DNA from 2 places in the Bradyrhizobium sp. BLXBL-03 genome. Region 1 is predicted to be linked to the other one. Evidence: predicted binding sites of a transcription regulator. Region 1 holds the regulator's gene; the other holds the start of a gene.
What was found. Region 1 encodes PhoB, which activates phosphate uptake and scavenging genes when phosphate is short. Its sites were predicted from a motif close to TGTCATNNANCTGTCAT; they were not measured.

Region 1 (11,819 bases):
AGGGCGCAATCCTGCGCATGAAAGTCGACCGCAATCCCAAGGCGCTCGAACGCTTCAAGACCATCGCATTCCAAACCGTGTTCAAGGAGCCGACATGACCAAGCCGATCGACATCGAGATTCGCAAAGCGTCCGTCCTCGGAAGCCACATGGCCTATCGCGAGACCGGCGCGGAGGGCGCGCCCGTCGCGCTGTTCCTCCACGGCAATCCGACCTCCTCGCATATCTGGCGCAATATCCTGCCGCTGGTGGCACCGGTCGCGCATTGCATCGCGCCCGACAACATCGGCTTCGGTCAGTCCGACAAGCCCGATATCGCCTACCGCTTCTTCGATCTTGTCCGCTATCTCGATGCCTTCATCGAAGCGCGCGGTATCAGATCGGCCTATCTCGTCGCGCAGGACTGGGGCACGGCGCTCGCATTTCATCTCGCCGCGCGCCGGCCGGATTTCGTGCGCGGCCTCGCCTTCATGGAATTCATCCGTCCAATGCCGACCTGGCAGGACTTCCACCACACCGAGGTCGCGGAAGAGCAGGACCACGCCGAGGCGGCACGCGCGGTCTTCCGCAAATTCAGGACGCCAGGTGAGGGCGAAGCGATGATCCTCGAGGCAAATGCGTTCGTCGAGCGCGTCCTGCCCGGCGGCATCGTGCGCAAGCTGAGCGACGCGGAGATGGCACCCTATCGTGCGCCATTCCCGACGCCGGAGAGTCGCCGTCCCGTGCTTGCGCTTCCACGCGAATTGCCGATCGCCGGCGAGCCAGCCGACGTCTATGCGGCGCTCGAATCCGCGCACGCGGCGCTGGCCGTGTCGTCCTATCCCAAGCTTCTGTTCACGGGTGAGCCCGGGGCTCTGGTCGCACCGGAATTTGCCGCGCCATTTGCGGCCTCGTTGAAGAACTGCGCGCTGGTTCGCCTCGGCGGCGGGCTGCACTTCCTCCAGGAGGATCACCCTGAGGCGATTGGCCGCTCTGTCGCCGGCTGGATCGCCGGCATCGAAGCGATGCGCCCGCAGCTTGCGGCCTGAGGCGAACGCTACTTCTGAGCAACATGCTCGTCGCGGCTGCCTTGGCGGGGCGGCCGCGATGACGTCTGTGATGTCGCAGTGCAACGCGATGACCCGGAGCGAGGCGTCGGCCACATCATCGTGTGCCGCGCAGCCCCTGCCGACGCAGCGGCCCCTCTTTTAACAGGCGCACGCGGTCCATAGATTGATTTCGACTTAAAGCGCGACGGAACATTGTCCGGTCGAAATCATCAAAACTTCACGGCGACTGCGCAGATTGCCATGGAGATTCGCCTCAAGCCTTGCCGCCGAAAGCGCCAAACCGTGCATCATGAGCTCGCAAGCCTGCCTAAAATATTGAAGGCACGTGATTTTGTTCACATTGGCGAATTCCACTCCGCCCCGAAACGCGCTAGTGGAGGGACGGGGGGCATGCGCGAGGCCAAAGCCGGCGGCGAGGGTTCGCTGAGTGCTCGTTCGTTGAGTGCCTGTGCGTCGTCCGCCTGTTCGCCGGCCACCCTGGCCGCTGAAGTGTTGTTCGAGGTCTAGATGCTGGAAGCCATACGCAGGACGATGACGTTGCTGCGCCAGAAGCAAATCCTGCATAAGCTTGGAGTTGTGATCAGCGTCGCGGTCATCGGCATCGCTTGCTATGTGCTCTACCACATGCTGCGCGGCATCGACACGAACGAGGTGATCGAGGCGATCAAGAGCACCGAGCCGCGCCAGATTGCGATGGCCGCGCTGTTCGTCGCCGCAGGCTATTTCACCCTGACCTTCTACGATCTGTTTGCCGTGCGCGCGATCGGCCAATCCCACGTACCCTATCGCATCAACGCGCTCGCGGCCTTCACCAGCTATTCGATCGGCCACAATGTCGGCGCCAGCGTCTTCACCGGCGGCGCCGTGCGCTATCGCATCTATTCGGCCTACGGCCTCAACGCGATCGACGTCGCGAAAATCTGCTTCCTGGCCGGCCTCACTTTCTGGCTCGGCAATGCCGCCGTGCTCGGCCTCGGCATCTCCTATCATCCGGAGGCGGCGGCCTCGATCGACCAGCTGCCGCCCTGGTTGAACCGCACCGTCGCGATGATGATCATCGTGGCGCTGGTCGCTTACGTGGTCTGGGTCTGGACCCAGCCGCGGGTGGTCGGGCGCGGCCCCTGGACCGTGGTGCTGCCGGGCGGCCCGCTGACGCTGCTGCAGATCGCCATCGGCATCATCGATCTCGGCTTCTGTGCGCTTGCCATGTACGTGCTGGTGCCCGACGAGCCCAATCTCGGTTTCGTCGTGGTCGCCGTCATCTTCGTCTCGGCGACGCTGCTTGGCTTCGCCAGCCATTCTCCCGGCGGCTTAGGGGTCTTCGACGCCGCCATGCTGGTCGGCCTCTGGCAGATGGACCGTGAGGAACTGCTCGGCGGCATGCTGCTGTTCCGGGTCCTCTATTATCTGTCCCCTTTCGTCATCTCTGTAATCTTGCTGACGTTTCGGGAGGTTATCATCGGCGCCCGATCGAAACGCCTGCAGCAGGCGGCGCTCAAGCTCGATCCAGCTCCACCGCCTGAAGCCGCTTATGTGAGAAAGCGTAGCGATAGCGGTGGCGTCTGACCGGCGCAGAGCGAACCCAAGGAGAAGCCCGGCCCGATGGCGATCGACGCTCCCTCGTCTCCCACGGTGCAGCCCTGGTCCGATCGGCTGCGGCACTCGACCATCGTCCTGATCGCTGCGGCGCTGGCGCTGTCGGTCGTAGTCTCGCTCGGCGAGTTGGCGGTGGTGCATGCCGTCGCCGTGTTTGTCTGTATCGCGGCTGCGGCACTGATCCCTTGGCGGCTGCATGATACCGCCGCCTCGCGCGAGGACGTCAGGCGCGTCAATCCGGTGGAAAGCGCCGCGGTGGCTGCGGTCGTCGCCGGCATGCCGGATCCGGCGGTGCTGCTCGACCGCGCCGGCCGGGTCATCCATCTCAATGCGGCCGCCGCGCAGCTCGCGCCGGCGCTGCGCAAGAACGAACTCGCCCAGTTCGCGCTGCGCTCGCCGGAGATCATCACGGCGCTGCGCGAGTCCATTGCCACCACCGAGCCACGGCGCGCGACCTATCTCGACCATGTGCCTGTCGATCGCTGGATGGAGCTGATCATCACCCCGGTGCCGGTGCCGACCAATTTCGGCGGCGCCGACAAATGCATGCTGATGACCTTCCACGACCAGACCCCGCTGCGCCGGGTCGAGGAGATGCGCGCCGACTTCGTCGCCAATGCCAGCCATGAGTTGCGAACGCCACTGGCCGCGCTGTCCGGCTTCATCGACACGCTCCAGGGCCAGGCCAAGGACGACCCGAAGGCGCGCGAGCGCTTCCTCGGCATCATGCACAACCAGGCCACCCGCATGGCGCGCCTGATCGACGACCTTTTGTCGCTGTCGCGGGTCGAGCTGTCGGCCCATGTGCGGCCCGACACTCTGGTCGATCTCTTGCCGATCATCTTCCAGGTCGCCGACGGGCTCGAGCCGCTGGCGCGCGAGCGTCAGGTCGAGGTCGAGACCCATTTGCCCGACGGGCCGGTCATGATCGCCGGTGACCGCGAGGAGCTGCTCCGCCTGTTCGAAAATCTGATCGAAAACGCGCTCAAATACGGCGCCTCCGGTGGACGCGTCATCGTCTCGCTGACGCTGCCGGCGCCCGCCGATGCAACTCAGGAAATCCGGGTCATGGTGCGGGATTTCGGCCCCGGCATCGCGCCGGAGCACCTGCCGCGCCTGACCGAGCGGTTCTACCGGGTTGACGTCGGCGACAGCCGCTCGCAGGGCGGCACGGGGCTCGGATTATCGCTGGTGAAACATATTCTTAACCGTCACCGCGGCCGTCTTTTGATCGAAAGCGTGCCCAAGCAGGGTGCGACTTTCACCGCCTGTTTTCCCCAGGCCAAGACTTTAGTTTAGGCAATAAAACAACGCGGTTTCAATCGCTTAGCACTGTCATCCGACTGTCACGAAACCTTCGTAAAAGCTCAGCCGACCGCTCCTAAAGGGGCGGCGCGGGAGCGCGATCGGGCGCGGATGGCGCTTCGCTCCCCTGTATGGAGACCAGCATGAATTTCCTCAAAACGATCGTCGCTGCCGGCTTGGTCGCCGCAACGACGACGGCGGCGTTCGCTGCCGACATCACCGGCGCAGGTGCGACGTTCCCGTTCCCGATCTATTCGAAGTGGGCTGATGCCTACAAGAAGGAGACCGGCAACGGTCTGAACTACCAGTCGATCGGTTCCGGCGGCGGCATCAAGCAGATTCAGGCCAAGACCGTGACCTTCGGTGCCACCGACATGCCGCTCAAGGCCGAGCAGCTCGAGAAGGACGGCCTTGCCCAGTGGCCGATGGTGATGGGCGCCATCGTTCCGGTCGTCAACCTCGAAGGCGTCAAGCCTGGCGAGATGGTGTTCGACGGCGAGACGCTCGCCAACATCTATCTCGGCAAGATCACCAAGTGGGACGACGCCGCGATCAAGAAGCTCAATCCGAACGTGAAGCTGCCGTCGGAGGCGATCACCGTGGTTCGCCGCTCGGACGGTTCGGGCACCACCTTCAACTTCACCAACTATCTCTCCAAGGTCAGCGCCGACTGGAAGAGCAAGGTCGGTGAGGGCACCGCGGTCGAATGGCCGGTTGGCGTCGGCGCCAAGGGCAACGAAGGCGTTTCGGGCAACATCGGCCAGACCAAGAATTCGATCGGCTATGTCGAGTACGCCTACGCCAAGCAAAACAAGCTGACCTACACCAAGATGGTCAATAAGGGTGGCAAGACCGTTGAGCCCACCACCGAGGCCTTCCAGGCGGCCGCCGCCAATGCCGACTGGTCCAAGGCGCCCGGCTACTACGTCATCCTGACCGACCAGCCCGGCGACAAGTCCTGGCCGATCACGGCGGCGACCTTCATCCTCATGCACAAGGATGCCACCGACAAGGCGGCCTCGCAGGAAGCCATCAAGTTCTTCCGCTGGGCCTTCAAGAACGGCGCCAAGGCAGCCGAGGAGCTCGATTACATCCCGATGCCGGACAGCGTCGTCCAGCAGATCGAGAAGACCTGGTCTGCCGAGATCAAGAGCTAAGCTCTTTGTCCTCCGGAGGCGGTGCGACCTTAGTGGCCGCATCGCGGACCACACGACTTCGGCCCCGGATCGGCTTCGCGTCGCGTCCGGGGCGCGAAACTGACAGCAAGCGTAAATAAACCGGTACAGGGGATCGGCGTGGCAGATATGGCTGTCGAGAGCAATGCAATTGATGCCGCCGGTCCGTATGATCGCGCCAAGGCCTTGAGCGCGTTCAAGCTCGGCGATGTCACCTTCTACTGGATCACGCGGCTTTCCGCGATCTCGGTGCTCCTCATCCTTGGCGGCATCATCCTGTCGCTGATCGTCGGTGCCTTCCCGGCGATGAAGGAATACGGCTTTGCGTTCCTGTGGACGCAGCGCTGGGCGCCGTCGGCCGATCCGCCCGTGCTCGGCGCGCTCGGACCAATGTACGGCACGCTCGTCACCTCCTTCATTGCGATGCTGATCGCCATTCCCGTCGGTCTCGGCATCGCGATCTTCCTGACCGAGCTCTGCCCGCAATGGCTGCGCCGCCCGATCGGCATGGCGGTGGAACTGCTCGCCGGCATTCCCTCGATCATCTACGGCATGTGGGGCTTCTTCGTGCTGGGACCGTTCCTGGCCAACACCTTCCAGCCCTTCATGATCAAGATCTTCGACGGCGTCCCGGTGCTGGGCGCGGTCTTCGCAGGTCCCCCGTCCTATCTCAGCCTGTTCAACGCGGCGCTGATCCTCGCAATCATGGTGCTGCCTTTCATCACCTCGATCTCGGTCGACGTGTTCAAGACGGTGCCGCCGGTGCTGAAAGAGGCCGCCTATGGTGTCGGCTGCACCACCTGGGAAGTGGTGCGCAGCGTCGTGATCCCCTACACCCGTGTCGGCATCATCGGCGGGGTCATGCTGGCCCTGGGCCGCGCGCTCGGCGAGACCATGGCGGTGACCTTCATCATCGGCAACTCATTCCGCATCTCGTCATCGATCTTCGCGCCTGGCACCACGATCTCGGCGGCGATCGCATCCGAATTCGCCGAGAGCGACGGCCTGCACCAGTCCGGCCTGATCCTGCTCGGCCTGTTGCTGTTCGTGCTGACATTCTTCGTGCTCGCCGCCGCCCGGCTGATGCTGCTGCGCCTGGAAAAGAAGGCGGGGAGGTGACATGAACCCGATCTATGTACGCCGTCGCCGCAAGGACATCATCGTCCGTGGGCTCTGCTTCGGAGCCGCCGCCGTCGGCGTCACCTGGCTCGCGCTGATCCTGCTCACGCTGCTCTACAACGGCATTGCCGGCCTCAACCTCGACCTGTTCGTCGCCGATACCCCGCCGCCGGGCTCGACCGAAGGCGGCCTGCGCAACGCCATCGTCGGCTCGCTGATCATGACCGTGATCGGCGTCGGCATCGGCGCGCCGCTCGGCCTGTTCGCCGGCACCTATCTCGCCGAGTACGGCCGTAACGACAAGCTGACCTCGGTGATCCGCTTCATCAACGACATCCTGCTGTCGGCGCCGTCGATCATCATCGGCCTGTTCATCTACGGCGCGGTGGTGGTGCCGATGCGCGGCTTCTCGGCGATCGCAGGCTCGCTCGCGCTCGCCGTCATCGTGATCCCGGTGGTGCTGCGCACGACCGAGGACATGCTGCTGCTGGTGCCGAATGCGCTGCGCGAGGCCGCCTCCGCGCTCGGCCTGCCGCGCTCGCTGGTGATCAAGCGGATCGCCTATCGTGCGGCCCGCTCCGGCCTCATCACCGGCGTGCTGCTCGCCACCGCCCGCGTCGCCGGCGAAACCGCGCCGCTGCTCTTCACCGCGCTGTCGAACCAGTTCTTCAGCCTCGGCCTGAACAAGACCATGGCGAACCTGCCCGTCACCATCAACAATTTCGTCCAGAGCCCTTACGCCTATTGGAAGCAGCTCGCCTGGAGCGGTGCGCTGTTGATCACGCTCACCGTGCTTGCCCTGAACATTGGCGCCCGCATCCTCGGTGCCGAGAGGACCGCAAAATGACCGACTTGTCCGTATCCGTGAGCTCCAACGCGCACCTCGCCTCGCAGCAGCCGCTGCCGGAAGCTCCGGCCAAGGTGACGGTGCGCAACCTCAACTTCTATTACGGCGAGCACCAGGCGCTGAAGAACATCAATATGACGCTCGGCACCAACCGCGTAACCGCCTTCATCGGCCCGTCCGGTTGCGGCAAGTCGACCCTGCTGCGCATCTTCAACCGGATGTATGACCTCTATCCGGGCCAGCGCGTCACCGGTCAGCTGATGCTGGACCAGACCAACATCCTCGACCCCAAGCTGGATCTCAACCTGCTGCGCGCCCGCGTCGGCATGGTGTTCCAGAAGCCGACGCCGTTCCCGATGACGATCTACGAGAACATCGCCTTCGGCATCCGCCTCTATGAGAAGATCTCGAAGTCCGAGATGGACGACCGCGTCGAGAAGGCGCTGCGCGGCGGCGCGCTGTGGAACGAGGTCAAGGACAAGCTCAACGCCTCCGGCCTGTCGCTCTCGGGCGGCCAGCAGCAGCGCCTCTGCATCGCCCGCACCGTCGCGGTGCGGCCTGAAGTGATCCTGTTCGACGAGCCCTGCTCGGCGCTCGATCCGATCTCGACCGCCAAGGTCGAGGAGCTGATCCAGGAACTGTCCGAGAACTACACCATCGCGATCGTCACCCACAACATGCAGCAGGCGGCCCGCGTCTCCGACAAGACCGCCTTCATGTATCTCGGCGAGCTGATCGAGTTCGACGACACCAGCAAGATCTTCACGTCGCCGTCGGACCGGCGCACGCAGGATTACATCACCGGCCGGTTCGGCTGAGGAGACAGGACATGGCTTCCGAACATACCGCAAAAGCCTTCGACACCGACCTTCAGGAGCTCACCCGCCTGGTCGCCGAGATGGGCGGCATCGCCGAGCGCATGATCGTCGATTCCGTCGATGCGCTGATCCGCCGCGACGTCGCGCTGGGCCAGCGCGTCGTCACCATCGATGCCGAGCTCGACGCGCTGCAGAAGAAGATCGAGGAGCGCGCCGTGCTGACCATCGCGCGCCGCCAGCCGATGGCGGTGGACTTGCGCGAGATCGTCGGCGCCATGCGGGTTGCGACCGACCTCGAGCGCATCGGCGACCTCGCCAAGAACATGGGCAAGCGCGTCGCAGCGCTGGAGACGGATTTCCATCCGCTCAAGCTGTTCCGCGGCCTCGAGCACATGACGGACCTCGTGCAGCAGCAGGTCAAGTCGGTGCTCGATGCCTATGCCGCGCACGACCTGCCGGCGGCGATGACGGTGTGGAAGGGTGACGAGGAGGTCGATGCCATCTGCACCTCGCTGTTCCGCGAGCTCCTCACCTACATGATGGAGGATCCGCGCAACATCTCGTTCTGCATCCATCTGATGTTCTGCGCCAAGAACATCGAGCGGATCGGCGACCACGCCACCAACATCGCCGAGACCGTGTTCTACATGATCGAAGGCCAGGCCATCACCGACAAGCGGCCGAAGGGCGACATGACGACCTTCGCCACGACGGTCCCGAACACCTGATTACGCAAGGAGCGACGAGCCCATGGGCGCACGCATTATGGTGGTTGAGGACGAGGAAGCTCTGACCGAGCTTCTCCGCTACAACCTCGAAGGCGACGGCTATGACGTGGAGACGGTGATGCGCGGCGACGACGCCGACACCCGCCTCAAGGAGCACATCCCCGATCTGATCGTGCTCGACTGGATGTTGCCGGGCCTGTCCGGGATCGAGCTGTGCCGCCGGTTGCGGACGCGATCCGACACCAAGCAGCTGCCGATCATCATGCTCACCGCGCGCGGCGAGGAGAGCGAGCGTGTCAGGGGCCTTGCCACAGGCGCCGACGATTACATCGTCAAGCCGTTCTCGGTGCCCGAGCTGCTCGCGCGGGTCAAGGGCCTGCTGCGGCGCGCCAGCCCCGAGCGGCTCGCGACCGTGCTCGCCTTCGGCGACATCGAGCTCGATCGCGAGAAGCGCCGCGTGGCGCGCTCGGGTCGGCCGATCGATCTCGGACCGACCGAATATCGCCTGCTGGAGTTCTTCCTGGAGCATCCCGGCCGGGTGTTCTCGCGCGAGCAGCTGCTCGACAGCGTCTGGGGCCGCGACATCTATATCGACGAACGCACCGTCGATGTGCATATCGGCCGCCTGCGCAAGCTGCTCAATCTCGGCCGCGAGCAGGACCCGATCCGCACCGTCCGCGGCGCAGGCTACGCGCTCGACGATCGCTTCGCGAAGGCTGAGCAGACCTCAAGCTAGGCTGCCCGCCAGCAAACAAAAAAAGCGCGCCTGGTGGCGCGCTTTTTTTCGTCCCGGCCTGTCCCGCGACGATGTCGTCTGAACCAAGTACTCAGCGCGTGCCTGGCTTCGCCGGCGCCCGCCGGCGATCCGCCGCCGGCTGATACGCCACGCGCGAGTGCTGGGCGCAGTAGGGCAGGCCTGAGAGCGCCTTGCCGCCGCAGAAGAAGAAATCCGGGCTTGAAGGATCGCCGACCGGCCAGTGGCAGGTGGCCTCGTTCAATTCGAGCAACGAGAGCCGCTGGCTCATCGGCACAACGTTGTCGTAGGTAACAGGTTCAGCCTCGACCTCGACCTCGAAGGCCTGCGCCAGCGCGGTGTTGCCGCGCGCGATGGGGCGGCTCACCCGCATCATGTGCTGTGCGGGACGCGCCTTGCGCGGCCGCGGAGCTGCTGATGAGGGGCTCTTGGCGCGGCCGGACAGGCCGAGCCTGTGCACCTTGCCGATTACGGCGTTGCGGGTCACGTTTCCAAGCTCAGCGGCGATCTGGCTGGCCGAAAGTCCGGCCTCCCAGAGCTTTTTCAGCTGCTCGACGCGATCATCTGACCAGGTCAAAACCGTCATTGCATCCTTTCCTTCGCCGGCGCCAGCCATCTGTGGGGCCTCACGACGAATGCCTAAGCTTCGAAAAACCCGTGCCGCCAGAATCCCTTAAGGCTCGCCGGGCGCGCCAGATGCGCCCGAACGTTTACGCCGGTACATGAGGACTTTTGGGATCAGAACCGCTGCACGAGATGTCGTATCTGACAAGCCAAACGCTACAATATGCCGTGACTCACGCGCAAGAGTCCGCCGACTCGCTTCCACATGTTCCGTGGCGAAAATCCCGCAAAATCGCCACCGCAAGACTACGGATTCAGCGTTTCGCGAGGCTTTCCGGGCGGCATTGACACCCGTATTGCCAGGCATAAGATAGTCGCGCGTGCCGCCCTTAAAAGGCGGCACGTTTCGTTTTCCGGGCCAAATGACGCGCTGCGCCATGCGTGTTCAGGCCGTCCGAAACATCCGAAGTGACCACCAAAGAGATCGTCATGACCAACAGCGCAGCGCCGCATTTGCTCCCCGTTTTCGCCAGGGCCGATATCGGTTTTGAGCGCGGTGAAGGCGTCTGGTTGATCGCAACCAATGGCGATCGCTATCTCGATTTCACCTCGGGCGTCGCGGTCAATGCACTCGGCCATGCCCATCCGGCGCTGGTCAAGGCGCTGCAGGAGCAGGCCACGAAACTCTGGCACATGTCGAACCTGTTCCAGAGCCCTGACGGCGAGAAGCTCGCTGCGCGTCTTTGCAACGAGAGCTTTGCCGACTTCGTGTTCTTCTGTAATTCCGGCGCCGAGGCGCTGGAGGGCGTGATCAAGCTGGTCCGCCATCATCACTTCTCCAAGGGCCATCCGGAGCGCTATCGCATCATCACCTTCGAAGGCGCCTTCCACGGCCGCACGCTGGCGACGCTGGCGGCGACGGGATCGGCAAAATATCTCGAAGGCTTCGGTCCGCCGATGGACGGCTTCGACCAGGTGCCGCATGGCGACATCGAGGCCGTGAAGAAGGCGATCGGCCCGCATACCGCCGGCATCCTGATCGAGCCGATCCAGGGCGAGGGCGGCGTACGTTCGGCGACTTCAGCCTTCCTCAAGGCGCTCCGCCAGCTCTGCGACGAGAAAGGCTTGCTGCTGGCCTTCGACGAGGTGCAGACCGGCATGGGCCGCACCGGCGATCTCTTCGCCCATCGCCGCACCGGCGTCACACCCGACGTGATGTCGCTGGCGAAAGCGCTCGGTGGCGGTTTTCCGATCGGTGCGATCCTGGCGACCGCGGATGCGGCCGCCGGCATGGGCCCCGGCTCGCACGGCTCGACCTTCGGCGGCAATCCGCTGGCGATCGCGGCCGCGAACGCCGTGCTCGACGTCATGCTCAAGCCCGGCTTCTTCGACCACGTGCAGAAGATGTCGCTGCTGCTCAAGCAGAAGCTCGCCTCCGTGATCGACCGTCATCCCGATATCGTCAGCGAAATCCGCGGTGAGGGGCTTTTGATCGGCATCAAGGCCGTGGTGCCATCAGGCGATCTGGTCGCAGCCTTGCGCAACGAGAAGCTGCTTACCGTCGGCGCCGGCGACAATGTCGTGCGCTTCCTGCCGCCCTTGATCGTCACCGAGGCGGAAATCGAGGACAGCATCGTCAGGCTCGAGCGCGCCTGCACGGCGCTGTCAGGCAACAAGCGGGCGGCAAGCTGATGAGCAAGGCACCCAAGCACTTCCTCGACATCAACGAGCTGCCGCTGTCGGAGCTCAAGAGCATGCTCGCGGCCTCCTCCGCCATGAAGGCGAAGCAGAAGGCGCATCAGCCGGTGCGGCCGCTCGAAGGCAAGACGCTGGCGATGATCTTCGAGCGTCCGTCGACCCGCACG
Region 2 (11,819 bases), 2.3 Mb from region 1:
CCGCCGCCGGGTGGTGCGTGGCAGCCTCGCCGGTGCCGAGGAAGTGGTCACCGGCTCATCCTGCAAGGCGGCGCTGCATTCCGAGACCGGCGCCTTCGCCGTCGACATGGAGAGCCACATCGCCGCCGCCTATGCCGCCGAGGCCGGCCTGCCCTTCGCCGCGGTCCGCGTCATCAGCGACCCCGCCCACCGCGCGCTGCCGGCGCTCGCCCGCGCCGCCATCAAGCCCAATGGCCAGATCGACCTTGCTGCGGTCTTCCGCGGCATCGTCCGCAATCCGGCAACGCTCCATGCCCTGGTCTCCACAGGCCTCGACTTCAACCGCGCGCTGCGCTCGCTTCGCGGCTGCCGCGATTTCCTGATCGGCACGGAGCTGGTCGACAGCGAGGCGCTGGTGGCGGAGACGATCTGAGCGGTTTGTTCGAACCGAGAACACAGAAAAGGCCCGGTCGAGCGACCGGGCCTATTTGTTGGTGCCGTGGGCCGGGTGGAGCGCGCGTCGCGAAGTGTGCGCGTCGCGATCGGCTCACAAGGCCGACATCGCTGCTTCGAGAATATCGAGCGCGCGTAGCCCGGATGAAGCGAAAGCGAAATCCGGGATTGTGCCATAGGCGACGTCGGCCCCGGATTACGCTGCGCTCCATCCGGGCTACGGAAGAAGGAAGGGGCCTACAACCCCGACATCGCTGCTTCGAGAATATCGAGAGCCTGGTCGAGCTCGTCCCGCGAGATCGTCAGCGGCGGGCATAGCGTGACCACGTTGCCGCCGCCGAGCTTGAAACTGAGACCTGCTTCCAGGCAGCGATACAACAGGCGCTCCGCGCGCGCGTTGGCATGAAGCTCGTCGCGGCGGCCGATCTCGACGCCGAGATAGAGGCCTGCGCCGCGCACCTCTGATATCAGGTTGTACCGCTCTGCCATCGATCGCAGCCGTTCGAGCGCGTGTGCGCCGAGCACGCGCGCCGTGGTGAGCAGCTGCTCGTCCTCGATCACATCGAGCGTGGCGAGCGCCGCAGCGCAGCCGACCGGGCTCTTCTCGTGGGTGTAGTGGCCGAGCGCGCCGTCGGGCACCACGTCGAGATCGGCCCGCGCCACGATCGCCGCCATCGGCATGATGCCGCCGCCGAGACCCTTGCCGAGCACCAGAATGTCGGGTGTGGTATCAGTCTGCTCGCAGACGAACATGGTCCCGGTGCGGCCGAGGCAGCTCGGCACCTCGTCGAAGATCAGGAGCGCCCCGTGCCGGTCGCAGCTCGCGCGCACGCGTGGCCAGAAGCCTGATGGGGGCAGCTCGACCGTGGTCCAGCGCATCGGCTCGGCGATCACGGCCGCGACGTCGCCCTGCACCTCGAGGATATAATCGATGTAGTCGGCGAGGCGCTCATGCGCGCGGCCGTCCTGTCCGAAGAAGCGCGCGGCGAGGCCCGGCGGCGGCACATGCTCCGTGCCCGGCAGCAGCGGGCCGGCGCCGCGCCGGAACAGCGCTTCGCCGCCGATCGAGACCGCGTCGAGATTGGCGCCGTGGAATGCATCCCACATCGACAGGGTCTTGTGTCGCCCCGTCGCATAGCGGGCAAGCTTCAGGGCGATGCCGATGGCGGCTGAGCCGCTGGGAGCCAGCAGCACTTTCTCGAGTGAACCGGGCGCCAGCTCGGCGAGGCGCCGGGCGAGGTCGATGGCGGATCTGTTGGTATAGCGGCGCGGGCAGAAGGGCAGGGTATCGAGTTGCGACTTGATGGCCGCCACGACGCGAGGATGACCGTAGCCGACCTGATGCACGCTGTTGCCGTGGAAATCGAGGATGCGCCGGCCCTGGAGATCGACGATGTGGCTGCCTTCGGCGCCAGTCGCCACGTTCAGGCACGGCGTCGACAGCGACTGTCGCAGGAACCAGCGCTCATCCTCGTCGAGCCATTGCTTTGTCTGCGCGTCGAGATGGCGCTGCTGGAATGCAAGTCGCTCCGCCGATAGATTGACGTCGCCCTCGGCGGCGCTCATGTCGGACGTGCTCATGTCGGGCAAGCTCATGGCCGCTCTCCGCGGGCCAGCCGGCCCTCGATCGCTGCGATGACAGGGATGATGTCGGCGACGCCGTCGATCACGTAATGGGCGCCGGCGTCCGTCAGCCGCTCGATTGCGGCCGCGCGCCGCGCGGCGAAGGCTTGCGGCGGCAACGCCGCCGTGTCGGCCAGCGACAAGCCGAACTCGTTGCCGGTGACGGCAACGCCGACGGTCCAGCAGCCGCCGTTGAGGCCTTCCTTGATCCCGACCCCGGTGTCGTCGACCTTGACGCAGCTCCAGGCCGGCCAGACCGCGAGCTCCAGGAAGGCCTTGTAGAGCATGAACGGCGCCGGCCGGCCATCGGGCGTGTCGCCGGTGCAAACGATGCTGTCGGGCGCATAGCCTTGCGCGGCCGCGACCGGAATGACCTCGGCCATGATCTCGCGCGTGTAGCCGGTACTGGAGCCGATCTTCAGGCCGCGGCGCCGCAGGTGAGCGACAGCCTCAGCCACGCCCGGGATCGGGTCGGCGTAGCGGGCGGCGACCTCGACATTCATCGGCACGAACACCTGATAGAGCGCATCGATGTCCGCTTCGGTCGGCTCGTGTCCATGCTTGTCGCGCCAGGCGGCGGTGATCCTCGGCAGGCGCATGAGGGCGGCGATGTGCGGGCGCTTGGCCATGCCCATAGGCCCGCGTGCCTCGTCGACGGTGATGGTCACGCCGAAGCGCGCGAATGCCTCGACGAACACGCCCATCGGGGCCAGCGAGCCGTGGTCCACCGTCGTGCCGGCCCAGTCGAACACCACGGCCCTGACGTGCTCGAACGTATCGCTCATGCCGCTCGGCTCCCGGATGTCAGTTCGTCAATGACTTCCTCGGCGATCGCAAACGAGGTGCTGGCGCCGGTGCCGCTGGTGATCATGACGAGGCGCACGGTTTGAGATGGGCGATCGATCAGCATCAGCCGGTCGGACGCCGAAGCGTAAGTGCCGATCCAGCGCTCGCGGATGACGGCTGTTGGCCAGGCCAGGACCTGGCGGAATTCGTCCATGATCAACTCGTCCACCGCTTCAGGACCGAACGGGTCCGGCGTCGCGTCATAGTGATGGGAATCCCCGACGACGAGCGAGCCATCCTCGCTCTGCACGGCGATCAGATGCACACCGTTGGCCAGATGCTCGCCCTGCTCGGATTCAAGTCGCTGCTTCAGCGCGGCCGCCTCCGGCAGTTCGGCGTAGCCGAGATAGCGCACGAGGCCGAGGTCCGACATCACGGCCGCGTTGAAGCGCGGCGTCGTGCTCACTGAAGCGACCCGCAACATGTGCAGCTTGCAGCGGACGAGGCCGTACGCGCCGATGCGTTCCGGATAGAGGCTCAGGAAATCGTCGCCGGGGCAGACCACACAGAGCCGGGCCCGGACCGGCCCGCGCGTGGTGTCGATGTCAGGCGGGGCGACCTCCCTGGCCAGCGTCTGATACAGGAAGGTGACGCCGTGCACCTCGGCGAGCCACTTCGCCAGCGCCGGCACGGCAATGCGCGACTCCACCCGCAAATCGTGCGGGCTCGCCAGCACGGCTTGCAGATCGTCGGTGCGCAGCATCGGGAAGCGGCGGCCCGCCTCAAGCGGGCTCAGAAGCTCGCAACCTTCGCCCATCTCGGTGGCGCGGAACGCCTCGAGCACCGCCGCGGCTTCCGGCCGTCGCACCGCGACCGCAAGCCCGGCATGCTCGATCCTGATGCCCGCGGCCGCGGCCACTTCGGCCCAGACCTGCCGCGACCGCATCGCCCGCTGCCAGCACTGGCCGCGTTGCTGCCCGGTGACGGTGACGAAGCCGAAATTGCGGATCGAGGCACCGTTCGCCCTAGCGTCGCGCTCGATGACCACGACCCGCAGGCCCCGGCGCACGCCCGCAAGCGCGTGGGCCAGACCACAGATGCCGCCGCCGATCACGGCCAGATCGAATTCGTCCCCGGACACGCTCACCGTTTTCTCCACATCTGCGCGCGCGCAAGATAGCCCTGCGTGAGTAACATATAGATGGCGCGTGTGACGGCCGCTGTGGCGAACACCACCATGGCCATGGCTGCCGCCGGGGCCACGTCGCCCGCGTCATCCATGTTGAGCACGGCGATGGCCGCAAGCGTCGTGTGCGGCGCGTAGATGAAGACCACCGCTGATACGGTCGTCATCGCGTTCACGAACAGGTACATGGCGATATCAAGCACGGCCGGCAGGCAGACCGGCAAGGTCACGCGCATGAAGGTACGCCAGAACGGCACCTTGAGCGATGCCGAAACGGTCTCGAACTCCTGGTCGATCTGCTTGAGCGCCGTCACCGCGGTCAGGTGCGAGACCGAGTAGAAATGCGAGATGGTGCAGATGACGAGGATGGCCATCGTGCCGTAGATGAAGTTCAGCGGATTGGCCGGGTTGTTGAAGAAGAAGATGTAGCCGAGGCCAAGCACCAGCCCGGGAACGGCCAAGGGAAGCAGCGCGAGAAACTGCACGAAGCCTCTGATAGCGCGAAAGCGCGGGGTCTTCTCGACCAGATAGGCGCCGGTAAAGATCACCGCGGTCCCGAACAGCGCGGTGAGGCCGGCCATGACTAGCGAGTTGAAATAGCTGCGCCAGCCGCCGCCATCCATCATGTCGAAGTCGAAGTTCTTCAAGCTGGGCGTCAGATTGTAGGGCCAGAGCGTCGCGATCGAGGCGAAGAAGGACACGCCGAGAATGACCAGGATCGCGAACGCGATCAGCGAGCAGATCGCCAGCATGGCGCGATCGATCGTGGTGTCGGGCTTGGGCGCGTAAGGCACGGCGCGCGCGGAGAGCAGCGCCAATTGGCGCCGCTGCATCAGCTGGTCGACGACGAAGGCCAGCGCCGCCGGCAACAGCAGGATCAGGCCGACCACCGCGCCCATCTGGAAATTCTGCTGCCCGACCACCTGCTTGTAGATGTCGGTCGCGAGCACGTTGAACTTGCCGCCGATGACCTTGGGCACGCCGAAATCGGTGATGACAAGAGTAAAGACGACGAAGACCGCGCTGATCAGTCCGTAGCGTGCGCCAGGAATGGTCACCGTCCAGAAGGTGCGGTGCGAACTTGCCCGCAACGCTTCCGCGGCCTCGTACAGACGCGCGTCCGAAATCGCCAGCGCCGTGGTGATGATGATGAGCGCGTGCGGGAAGGTCCAGAACACCTCGCCCATGACGATGCCGATCGGGCCGTAGATCGATGCGCCGAACAGCATCCATTTGACGAGGCCCTGGTTGCCGAACAGGTAGACGAGGCTGATCGCGGGCAGCAGCGAGGGCGCGAGTATCGGGATTTGCGCGATGATGCGGAACAGTCCGCGCCCTGGCATGCAGGTGCGGGTCAGCCCATAGGCGTAGACGAAGGCGAGCAGAACGCAGATGAACGTGCTCAGCAGCGAGACCCAGATCGAGTGCCAGATCGAATTGGCCAGCGCTGGACTGGCGAAATAGGCCTGGAAATTGGCGAGGCCGACGAAGCTGCCATCAGCCGCCTGGAAGCTCTTGGACAGCAGCGCCCAGAGCGGCAATAGCACGGTGACGATCAACCAGAGACCGAGCGCGACCACTGCGCCGCGCATGATCCAGTCGTCGCGCCCGAGCTTCTGCCGCAGCGGTGCGATCGCAGCGGCACGGTCCGGCAGACTCAGCGTCTCGGTCGTCATCGCTGCTGTCCCGTGTCTAGGCCGGCGCGGAGCGCGGTTGGGCAAATACGCGCAACCGCTGCGGCGGCAGTGCGACCTCGATGGTCGCGCCCGAGGAAATGCCGAGGTCGCGCACGGCGTTGATGGAAAAGTCCGCCGAGAAATTCAGGTTGGTGCCGCTCGCATGCAGGGTCGTCGCGAAATGATTGCCGATGAATTCCATCACGCCGACCTGGACCGAGAGGCGATTGTCCGCATGCTCGCCGATGTCGCGCACCACCACGTCCTCCGGCCGAAGGCAGACCGTGACGGCCGCGCCCTCGGCGAGCGGCACTTCCTCGCCGAAATCGAGCACGGCCCCGCTGACATCAGCGCGCTTGCTGGTGACGAGGCGTCCTTCCAGAAAGTTCATCTTGCCGACGAAGTCGGCGACGAAAGCCGTCGCGGGGCGGCCGTAGATCTCGTCGGGCGTGCCGACCTGCTCGATCCTGCCATGGCTCATCACCACGATCCGGTCGGACATGGTGAGCGCCTCCTCCTGATCGTGGGTCACCATGATCGTCGTCAGCTTGAGGCGTTGCTGCAGGTCGCGGATCTCGCCGCGCAGGCGCGCCCGGACGCGGGCATCGAGGGCGGACAGCGGTTCGTCCAGCAGCAGCAGGCCGGGCGATAGCGCCAGCGCGCGGGCGAGCGCGACGCGCTGCTGCTGTCCGCCCGAGAGCTGCGCCGGATATTTGCCGGCCTGCTCGGGCAGGCCGACGAGTTCGAGCAGCTCCTTGACCCGTTTGTCGATCGCGATGCGCGGCGTGCCTGCGGAGACAAGGCCGTAGGCGACGTTGTCCTTGATCGTCAGGTTCGGGAACAGCGCGTAGGACTGAAACACGATGCCGAAATCGCGCTTGGCCACCGGCAATGTCGAGATATCTAGTCCGCCTTGATGGATCGACCCCGTGGTCTGCACGTCGAGGCCGGAGATGGCGCGGAGCAGCGTTGTCTTGCCGCAGCCGGACGGCCCGAGGAATGAGACGAACTCGCCCGGCATGATGTCGAGATCGACGGCGTCGAGTGCGGTGAACGCGCCGAACTTTTTCGAGAGGTTGCGGATGCGGAGATAGGGCACCGTCGCTGGCGTGCTGTCCATTGGTCTGTCCCGCAATGACCGGCGGTGCCCATGCACCGCCGGGTTCGTCGCCCCGGAAATCCTCGGCTCAGATCCCTCAGTTCGGACTCTTCAATTCAGGTGCTTCAATTCTTGGGCTCTGACTTGCCGTCGTAGCGCTTGCTCCACTCCGCCAGGATCTTGTCGCGGTTCTCCGCGGCCCAGGCGAAGTCGTTCTTGATCAGCATCTTGTCGACATCACCCTGGACGAACTCCAGGGAGCTTGCGATGCCCGGCAACGCGACGATGGCGAAGTTCTCGGCGTAGAGCTTGTTGGCCTCCGGCGTCACCGCCCAGTCGGCCAGCTTCTTCGCCGCATCCACCTCCTTGGTCGTCTTCATGATGCCGATCGCCTCCATGTCCCAGCCGAGGCCTTCCTTGGGCAGGACGATGCTGATCGGCGCGCCGCCCTTCTTGGTCTTGTTGGCGCGATATTCGAACGAGAGGCCGATCGCGTACTCGCCGGCGGCGGCCTGCCGGCACGGCTTGGAGCCGGAATGGGTGTAGGCCGCGATGTTCTTGTGCAGCTCGTCCATGTACTTCCAGCCGCCGTCCCAGCCGAACATCTGAAGCCAGGCGGAGACCATCAGAAACCCGGTCCCCGACGAGGCCGGGTTCGGCATGGCGATCTGTCCCTGGTAGACCGGCTTGGTCAGATCGGCCCAGGACGCAGGCTCGGGCAGGTTCTTCTTGCCTGCTTCCACGGTGTTGACGCAGAAGGCGGATGCCCAGACGTCCATGCCCACCCATTCCGGCGTAGCGTCTGGATCACGCATCTTGGCGTCGACCTTGTCGAGACCGACAGGCGCGTAAGGCATCAGCATGCCTTCCTTCTGCAGCAGCATCAGCGAGGTTGCGGCAAGACCCATGACCACATCGGCCTTGGGGTTTGCCTTCTCCGCAAGGAGTTTCGCGGTGATGATGCCGGTGGAGTCGCGAACCCAGAGGATGTTGATGCCGGGATTGGCCTTCTCGAAGGCGGCCTTGTAGGGCTTGATCTGGTCGGCCTCCAAGGCCGTGTAAACGGTGAGGTCTGCCGCGCGAGCTGTCGTGGCGAGGCAGAACATGGCGGCGATCGACGCAACAGCGCATCGCAGACCGGTTGTCGTGCACAGGTTCATGTCGGGCTCCATCGATGTTGGCCAGGGGCCGGCGCCGTCAGGGCAGGGAACCCGGTATTGTTAGATGACATTCCCGTGACGTGCATGTCGGATTTTGTGCACGGCGCGCCTCGATTGCTGTGTCTCTGCACATCTTGAGTGCAGTATCGCTCAAGTGCACTGCAACTTCGGCACCGGGGAAGCGGTCACGTGGCACCGCCGGGGCCGGGCCCTGGTCGAGGGATAGGCCATCTCATCGCAACTCGGTTCGCTCGCGCGAGGCCTCCAGCCGCAACCATTTGCTCACGCGTGTCACGCTGCGGCGAACCTTATGGGCAGACGGGAATACGATGTAATATCCGAGGGCGTCGGAAAAATCGGCGTCGAGCAGCTTGACGAGCTGGCCGCGCGCAAGAGCCGCGGAAGCGAGGGATGCGCGCGCCATCGCGATGCCTTGCGCGTCGATGGCGGCTTCGACGATGACGCCACTATCGTCGTACTGAATGGCGTCGGTCAGGTCGAGTTGGTGGCCGGTCTGGCGGGCGTAGCGGGCCCAGTACCGGTAGACCGGGTCCTCGATGATGGGATAGCTCGCGATCTCCGGCAGACTCTTCGGCATTGCCCGCGCTTGAAAGAGCCGTGGACTACAGACCGCAATCATATGGTCCTTCATCAGCAGATCGGCATGAAGGCCGGGCCATTCGCCGTCGCCGTGGCGGATCGCCATGTCGACGTTCTCGACTTCGAAATCCACATAGTGCCGGGTGACATTCAGCGCCAACTGGATGTCCTTGACCTCCTGGTGAAACTTGGGGAGGCGTTTGACGAGCCATAGATGCGTGAATGACGGCGACACGCTGAGACAGATCTGCTCGATCCTCTTGCTCCGCTGCGTCGTCCTGGCTTTGGACGTTGCCGTATCGATGCGCTCGAGCGCCTTGCTGATGGCTTCGAAATATGTCTTGCCGATGTCGGTCAACACGACCGTCGCGGTGCCGCGCTTGAACAGGGCGGTGCCGATGAAGCTTTCCAGGTTTCGTATCTGCTGGCTGACTGCACTCTGGGTGATGTGGAGTTCGTCGGCCGCCAGGGTGAAGCTTCTCCTGCGTGCTGCGGCTTCGAAATAGCGCAATGCATTGAGGGGAGGCAGGTCCGCGAAGGTCATGCCTTGGTTTTTCTAATGCGTATTAGAAATTGTCAATTGCCACGACGCAACTAATTCACCAAAGGTGTCACGCAGGATCGATGCGGACCCGTCAGTGGCGTCCGGGACGATTTGAAGACCAGCGTGATGGGGCATCGCCGCTCGATGAGGATACAGCCGTTCGGGTTAGCCTTCATCGCCTTCCGGTTCTCGCGCAACAGCTACTTTCACGTGGCGTTCAGCGTCTTGTATTTCCAGAGCCTGGGCTTCTCACTCGCAACGGCTCTCTCGTTGGAAAGCTTCTACTACATCGCCAAGGCGGGTTGCGAAGTCCCGTGCGGCGTGTTTGCGGATAGCGTCGGCCGGAAGCTCACGCTCGTTCTCGGCTCGCTGGTGGCTGGGTCCTGCTATCTCGGTCTCGGGCGGTGCGACCAATATTGGCAGATGATGCTGTTCGAGGCCGGACTCGGCCTGTCGATGTCGATGGCATCAGGCACGGACTCCGCTCTGGTGTATGACGAGTACAAGGCGCTCGCGAAGACGGGAGAATATGAGTGCGTCGAATCGATCGGATGGGGCATGCGCAACATCGCGCGGGGCGTTGCCTCGGCCTTCGGATCGGTCTTTGCGACCTGGTACACGATGGGCAGCACCTTCATTCTCACATCCATCGCGATCTTCATGTCCGCGCCGGTTGCGGCCATCTTCCTGAAAGAGGGAGGCCGTCGAAAGACGGCGCTCGGAGCCGTCGTCGCATCGGCAGCTTCGCTGGTCCGGCGCAACGCCGGGTATCGCCGCGTCCTTCTCCAATTTGCGATCATCACGATCGGGGTCAAGGCCGGCTTCTGGGCCTTTCAGCCCTTCTCGGATCTGCATCATCTGCCGCTGGAATGGATCGGCACGTGCTTCACCGCGCTGCTGTTCATATCGCTGGTCGCCTCGTTTTTCGTCGAGCGGATCTGCCGCGTCTTTGGCTTGCTGCACACGCAGACGGCGCTGATCGTGGCAGCCTTCGCCATCATGAGCCTGTCCTTTGCCTCCGAAGGCAAGGTCGGCATCGTCATCGTTTCCATAGGGCTTGCGCTTCACGCGATCGCGCAGGGTATCTCCGATCCGATCATGCGTATCCTGATCAATCGGTATGCCGACTCGGATAGCCGCGCGACGGCCATGTCGGTTGCGTCCATGGCGGGAGACGGATCGTTCTCGCTGGTCGCCCCTCTGTTCGGATATCTGATCGACAAGCAGGGCGGCGCGGCCGCCAGCCTTGCGATTGTGGCCGTGACGTTGTGTTCGCTCTATCCCGACCTGATCAAACTGCATCAAGCCGGCATGAAAAAGCAAACAGTCCATAAGCGGGGGTAGGGTGCTGCGACGAGCTGCTGCTCTGATAGGGACAGGGCAGCATGCCATCATGCCGGTGTTTTGCCCGACGGGTCAAGTTAATTTCGCCAAATACGAAATTGATGGCCTCGGATCACCCTCCTCTACTGTGCATGGGGTTGTTTTCCATTTTTCTGGAAGAGTGAGCAAAACAAAAGGCCCGATCGCGATGGCGACCGGGCCTTTTTCGTTCGTATCGGCTGTTGCGCTTACGCCGCCGTCGAAGCCTTCCGCGCCGCCTTCGCGGCTGCGGCTTCAGCCTCGTCCTTGCGGATCTCGGACAACTTCTTCTGGACCTGCTCGGAGAAGATGTACTGCGCCGGGCGCTGCTTCGACAGGTCGATCTCCGGCGCCATCGGGCCGGTGGTCTTGATGCCGCGCAGCGACACCCACATCGCCTTCAGCGGGTTGTTGAGGGCTGCGGTTGCCGCCGTCGGCTCGTAGCCGCAATGGGCCATACAGTCGGCGCACTTCTCGTAACGACCGGTGCCGTAGCTGTCCCAGTCGGTGGTCTCCATCAGCTCCTTGAAGGTCTTGGCGTAGCCTTCACCGAGCAAATAGCAGGGCTTCTGCCAGCCGAAGATGTTGCGCGCGGGCATGCCCCACGGCGTGCACTCATATTCCTGGTTGCCGGCGAGGAAGTCGAGGAACAGGCCGGAATGCATGAAGTTCCACTTCTTGCCCTTGCCCATCGCGAAGACGTCGCGGAACAGCTTCTTGGTCTTGGTGCGGTTGAGGAAGTGCTCCTGGTCCGGCGCGCGCTCATAGGCGTAGCCGGGCGACATCGAGACGCCGACGCCGAGCTCGACGGTGAGGTCGAGGAATTTTGCGATCTCCTCGGCCGGATGGCCGTCGAAGATGGTGGCGTTGACGTTGACGGTGAAGCCGCGCGCCTTGGCCGCCTTGATCGCGGAGACGGCGCGGTCGAACACGCCAACTTGCGATACTGCCTTGTCATGGTGCTCACGCAGGCCGTCGAGATGCACCGAGAAGAACAGGTAGGGCGAGGGCTCGAACAGGTCGAGCTTCTTCTCCAGCAGCAGCGCGTTGGTGCAGAGCGAGACAAACTTCTTGCGCGCGACGAGGCCGCGCACGATCTCGCCGATCTCCTTGTGGATCAGCGGCTCGCCGCCGGGAATGGCGACCATCGGCGCGCCGCACTCGTCGGCAGCGTCCCAGCACTCCTGGGCGGTCATGCGGCGGTTCAGGATCGCATCCGGATAGTCGATCTTGCCACAGCCGACGCAGGCGAGGTTGCAGCGGAACAGCGGCTCGAGCATCAGCACGAGCGGATAGCGTTTGCGGCCAAGCAGTTTCTGCTTGAGCAAATAGCCGCCGATACGCATTTCCT

Region 2: a site for PhoB is predicted at 8,027-8,043, ahead of ACNJX9_RS27650 (putative 2-aminoethylphosphonate ABC transporter substrate-binding protein). Genes of this name have one in related genera too.

What each region holds. Positions count from the first base shown of each region.
Region 1 covers NZ_CP182470.1:8,059,629-8,071,447, reverse strand. The annotation lists gene ACNJX9_RS38080 (TetR/AcrR family transcriptional regulator) at 1-98, shown strand, start outside; gene ACNJX9_RS38075 (haloalkane dehalogenase) at 95-1,027, shown strand; gene ACNJX9_RS38070 (lysylphosphatidylglycerol synthase domain-containing protein) at 1,556-2,614, shown strand; gene ACNJX9_RS38065 (ATP-binding protein) at 2,651-3,943, shown strand; gene pstS (phosphate ABC transporter substrate-binding protein PstS) at 4,093-5,106, shown strand; gene pstC (phosphate ABC transporter permease subunit PstC) at 5,254-6,243, shown strand; gene pstA (phosphate ABC transporter permease PstA) at 6,245-7,090, shown strand; gene pstB (phosphate ABC transporter ATP-binding protein PstB) at 7,087-7,908, shown strand; gene phoU (phosphate signaling complex protein PhoU) at 7,920-8,636, shown strand; gene phoB (phosphate regulon transcriptional regulator PhoB) at 8,659-9,372, shown strand; gene ACNJX9_RS38030 (GcrA family cell cycle regulator) at 9,464-9,976, opposite strand; gene ACNJX9_RS38025 (aspartate aminotransferase family protein) at 10,444-11,646, shown strand; gene argF (ornithine carbamoyltransferase) at 11,646-11,819, shown strand, end outside.
Region 2 covers NZ_CP182470.1:5,754,496-5,766,314, reverse strand. The annotation lists gene ACNJX9_RS27680 (phosphorylase) at 1-412, shown strand, start outside; gene pbfA ((R)-1-hydroxy-2-aminoethylphosphonate ammonia-lyase) at 670-2,028, opposite strand; gene phnX (phosphonoacetaldehyde hydrolase) at 2,025-2,840, opposite strand; gene ACNJX9_RS27665 (TIGR03364 family FAD-dependent oxidoreductase) at 2,837-3,988, opposite strand; gene ACNJX9_RS27660 (putative 2-aminoethylphosphonate ABC transporter permease subunit) at 3,985-5,703, opposite strand; gene ACNJX9_RS27655 (putative 2-aminoethylphosphonate ABC transporter ATP-binding protein) at 5,720-6,823, opposite strand; gene ACNJX9_RS27650 (putative 2-aminoethylphosphonate ABC transporter substrate-binding protein) at 6,928-7,908, opposite strand; gene ACNJX9_RS27645 (LysR substrate-binding domain-containing protein) at 8,195-9,106, opposite strand; gene ACNJX9_RS27640 (MFS transporter) at 9,233-10,450, shown strand; gene hpnH (adenosyl-hopene transferase HpnH) at 10,678-11,819, opposite strand, start outside.